2 regions of the Metabacillus sediminis genome follow, and region 2 is predicted to be linked to the other one. Evidence: predicted binding sites of a transcription regulator. Region 2 holds the regulator's gene; the other holds the start of a gene.
What was found. Region 2 encodes CtsR, which represses protease genes until heat stress. Its sites were predicted from a motif close to ATGGTCAATAAAGGTCAAACA; they were not measured.

Region 1: a site for CtsR is predicted at 787-807, ahead of clpP (ATP-dependent Clp endopeptidase proteolytic subunit ClpP). Genes of this name have one in related genera too.

Annotation. Positions count from the first base shown of each region.
Region 1 covers NZ_CP147407.1:3,472,518-3,474,992, forward strand. Annotated here, with positions in the region: tRNA gene WCV65_RS18110 (tRNA-Arg) at 37-115, opposite strand; gene WCV65_RS18115 (DUF2164 domain-containing protein) at 272-529, opposite strand; gene clpP (ATP-dependent Clp endopeptidase proteolytic subunit ClpP) at 864-1,466, shown strand; gene WCV65_RS18125 (HPr family phosphocarrier protein) at 1,518-1,775, opposite strand; gene whiA (DNA-binding protein WhiA) at 1,860-2,475, opposite strand, start outside.
Region 2 covers NZ_CP147407.1:112,172-114,646, reverse strand. Annotated here, with positions in the region: gene WCV65_RS00605 (protein arginine kinase) at 1-421, opposite strand, end outside; gene WCV65_RS00600 (UvrB/UvrC motif-containing protein) at 423-974, opposite strand; gene WCV65_RS00595 (CtsR family transcriptional regulator) at 996-1,457, opposite strand; gene WCV65_RS00590 (hypothetical protein) at 2,003-2,140, opposite strand.

The DNA.
Region 1 (2,475 bases), 740 kb from region 2:
CCCAGCAATAGCCAGGAGGACTGTGATTACTATGTATGGCGCGCTCGAAGGGATTCGAACCCCCGACAGACGTGGTACCGGAAACCACCGCTCTATCCAACTGAGCTACGAGCGCCTTTAGTGTCAGCAAGGAATATTATATGACACTAAAGCTGATTAATCAAGCTTTTTCTCCTGCATTAACGTACGGTGTTATATCAGTCCTCAAGAATTGCACGAATAAGCATCGTTTGGGAATACACGCCATAACACATGAGCTGGCTCCTGGGAGTTATGAATCGAGCTTTCGTTTGCGCAGCGGTTTTTCAAGAGAATAATATTCTTCCTCTAAATCAAGCAGCTTTTCATTTAATAAAGACCTTGCATCCTCAACACCCTGATTGTAGAAATAGGGCCCCAATTCATTCCCAATGTACTCAAGAAAGATCTCGGCTGCCAGATCTCCAATCTCTTCATCCCACTCTTTATACAAATAATCCTGCAGCTTTGATACCATATCCGCCTTTGCTTCTTTTTTTATTTTAATCATCCGTCCCAGCCCTCTCCTGTTCGAATTCGGCAATCCGTTTTGTTGAATCTTATCTTACCATTCTAAGATTCTTTTGGGGGATTTGAGCCCTTCCCAAAACATTTTCAGTATGCTTGCGTGCATAACGGTAAAAAGCTGACGCGGTTCACCCGTTTCTCATTTTTAATGAAGCAATCGCCTGTTTAAATAATGTTTTATCGGGTATCATGAATACAGTCAGCATAGACTGATAAAAGCAGCTGTCATCCGGTTGTTTTTGTTTGACCTTTATTGACCATAATTGTATGATGAGAGTACATAATGAAATTACATATTAAATAAGGGAGGCTATACTGTGAATTTAATTCCTACAGTAATTGAGCAAACGAATCGCGGAGAGCGTGCATACGATATTTATTCCCGCTTGCTGAAAGACCGAATCATCATGCTTGGGAGCGGAATTGACGACAACGTAGCGAATGCGGTTGTTGCTCAGCTCTTGTTCCTTGAAGCAGAAGATCCTGAGAAGGATATTTCCATTTACATCAATAGCCCAGGCGGATCCATTACAGCTGGTATGGCTATTTATGACACGATGCAATTCATCAAGCCGGATGTCAACACGATTTGTATCGGAATGGCTGCATCCATGGGAGCGTTCTTGCTTGCAGCAGGAACAAAAGGAAAGCGTTATGCTCTTCCAAACAGTGAGGTTATGATTCATCAGCCGCTTGGCGGAGCTCAAGGTCAGGCAACTGAAATTGAAATTGCTGCGAAGCGCATTCTGTTCCTTCGTGAAAAACTGAATCAGATTCTTGCTGAACGTACTGGCCAGCCGATTGAAGTCATTGGACGCGATACAGACCGCGACAACTTTATGACAGCAGACAGAGCGCTTGAGTATGGTTTGATTGATAAAGTAATGACACGCAACCTGCTTGCCGATAAAGACAAATAAGAAGAGAAAAAACCGGATTGCTACCCAGGCAATCCGGTTTTTTTTGAATGATTACACTTCCTGATGAACATATTCCGTCAAAGCTTCAAGAGCCTCTTGCTCATCATGCCCCTCTGCGATCAGCGTGATGGTGGAACCTGTACCGATGGCAAGGCTCATTAGCCCCATAATACTTTTAGCGTTGACTTTCTTGCCTTCTTTTTCAAGAAAAATGTCCGAGCCGTAACGGTTGGCTTCTTGGACGAATAAGGCTGCAGGACGTGCCTGCAGGCCATTCTTCAGGCGTACTTCCACTTGTTTCTCTACCATATGAATCCCCTCTCCCTTGTATCATAATTATGTTAAGTGCCCTTGCTATTGCGGCTTGAGCAAAAATGCACTAAATCCCCAAATTTATTTCATGGAAACCGGTTTCCCGGCTCTGAGCTGATCCGCTATTTGATCAAGCTTGCGCAAACGATGATTGATTCCGGACTTGCTGATGGTTCCGCTGGAAACCATTTCACCCAATTCCTTTAATGTCACATCCTGATAATCTACGCGGAGCCTTGCGATTTCCCTCAGTTTTTCCGGAAGCATATCGAGTCCGATTTTGCTGTCGATGTATTCAATATTCTCGACCTGTCTTAATGCCGCCCCGATTGTCTTGTTCAGGTTAGCGGTTTCACAATTCACAAGGCGGTTAACGGAGTTTCTCATGTCTCTGACAATCCGGATATCCTCGAATTTAAGCAGCGCAGTATGGGCCCCGATAATATTCAGGAACTCCGCAATTTTCTCTGCCTCTTTCATATAGGCGATGTAGCCTTTTTTCCGTTCAAGCGACTTGCTGTTTAATTGAAATGTATTCATCAGCTCGCTCAAAGAATCACTGTGTTCCTTGTAAAGCGAGAAAATTTCAAGGTGATAGGAGGAGGTCTCCGGATTGTTTACAGATCCACCTGCTAAGAAGGCGCCTCTCATATAGGAGCGCTTGCAGCATTTTTTTTGGATCAGGTCAGGTGAAATT
Region 2 (2,475 bases):
CAAGGGCCTCTTTTACTTGAAGACCCGGGAACAAACATTGTATTCGAATGTGATCCTCTTCATTCACCATGATGCTCACTTCTTCATTAACAGAAAGCAGACATCCGGAGAAAGCGGAATCCTCTGCCAGACTCGGACTAATCAAATGCTTCTCCACCAATACCCTTTTTTGCACGGGCTCGAGCTCACTCATTTTCAGCAGAACGAAGGATCCGATATCTGGGAACGTCTGATTTGAAAACTGTTCTTCAAAAAGCGTAAGAATGTTCTGGAATTCTTCTTCTGATGCTAAGGTTGGAAAGCGGAACTGCTCAATGTTCCGGGCAAGTCTCACTCTGCTGCTCAATACGATATCTGAGTCCGGACCTTCCTGGCTCATCCACGCACTCATTGCATTGTTCATAAAATCCTGCAATGACATCTTAAGCCTCCTCCCCTCTATCGGCATTCATTTCTCTGACGATCGCTTTAATTTCGTCCCTGAGCTCGGCTGCTTTTTCAAACTCCTCCTGTGAAATGTGATGCTGCATCTGCTTCTTCAGCTCTTCCATTTTCTTTTGGAGATGAATGCTGCCTCCAATGCGCTTCGGAATTTTGCCTCCATGAGCAGTGTTGCCGCTATGAACCTTTCTTAAAATAGGCGTAATTTCACTTTTAAAAGTCCGATAGCAATCCGGACATCCGAATCGGCCAGCCTTCCCGAACTCTCGGAACGTCATCTTGCAGCGGGGGCATTGGCGAACTTCCTCTGCCCGATACATCGAGGATGCATCAGACTTCCCAAGCTTTGTTTCAAAATTCAGAAGTCCTGATAAAAGGGAATTGATTGAAAAGCCGCCGTCGCTTCCGAATACCATCATATTACTATTCTCTTTCGCACAATGTTCACAAATATGCACTTCTGCCTTTTCACCATTCACTACTTTGGTGAAATGAAACGTTGCCGGTCTTTCGTGGCACTCCTGACAAATCAATGAGGATCACCTGCCTTACGATTATTTATATTTAAGGGACGTCAGCATTGCCTTTAACATTCGTGACCGTAATTCGTCTCTTAAAGGCAAATCTACATAAAGCACTGAACGATCCATCACACTTATCATGATTTTCGCTTCACGCGGAGTAATGACCTGCTCTGCTGTCAGCCTAATAACAATATCCTCAGCAGATGCCTGGGAAATCCGGTCCCCCGCAAGCTCCAAAATCTGATCCAGAAGGTGGGCCTTATCATTGGATTGAACTTTAATAATCCTAATATAGCCTCCGCCCCCGCGCTTGCTTTCAACCATATATCCCCGTTCGACAGTAAAGCGGGTATTAATCACGTAATTAATCTGAGAGGGCACACACTGGAACTTATCGGCAATCTCGCTTCTCTTCAGTTCGACGATTTCCTCTTCACTCATATCGAGAACCTGCTTTAAATACTGCTCGATAATATCCGAAATGTTTCTCATCAAGCCTCCTCCTCACTTGACTTTGACTATATTTGACTAATATAAATATATGACGTACTCGCTTTTTTTTCAACTATTTCATTCGAGGAAGCTTTCATTTACAGATCCAATCATCCCTTTTTCAACACTCTAGGGAATAAGCCGGTTCATTTTGATAAGTGCCGGGATTGTTTATGCTCATCTTATACACAGCCAAGTCATTGTGATCCAGTGCCCTAAGCACTTCCTTAGACTTTCCTCCCGGTGCACCTTATTTTCATTCTTTCCCTTTCCTGCTTTTTATTAAAACTTCATTGCACACGATTCAGAAAAGAAAGGCTCATCCTGACAACAAAGGCTGTAAAGCATGCAAGCCTATTCATCCCGGACCTAATTACAAGTACAAGGCAGTTCATGGGACACTGGGTCCCTGATGCTAATAGCCAATTCAGTTAAGACACAGGGTGGAAACCGAGAATGATCGAACAGAGAATTGGGGAATTTCCAAATACTTTAAAAACCGCGAAGAGCAAGCAGCATCAGCAAACATGCAACTATACCAACTATTAAATGAATTCTAAAACCTGCCGATACCCTTTCAATTCACATACTTCACCAATAAAGCCGAATTCGACAGCAGTTAAAATAATTGTGATCATCAGCGTAGATTTTTCAGATAGTATAATATCCATCATGGTTTCCATTAATCTGCACCTTCAAACTTTTATTCTTAAAAAATCATTCTATTGGCATATTCTTTTGGGAGGTGGAATTTTGAGTCATAGATAGAAGGCTCGGGTTAGGGAATGAATTATAGTTTGAGGGGGTGGCGGCCGGGGTTTTTTGATGTTGGAGGATGGAGATGGGTTTTGGGGATGTAAATTGGGTGGGTGTTGATTTTTTGAGTTGGTGGCTTGATGCTGTCGGGAGTACTTTGAGCCTGCCAGGTACCTCCGGCTTGAGGAGTTAATAAGGGAGAGAATGAATTTTTTATTAAAACTCGCCTGTTATTGCTCGAAATTGCTGAAATGGTTGGCAA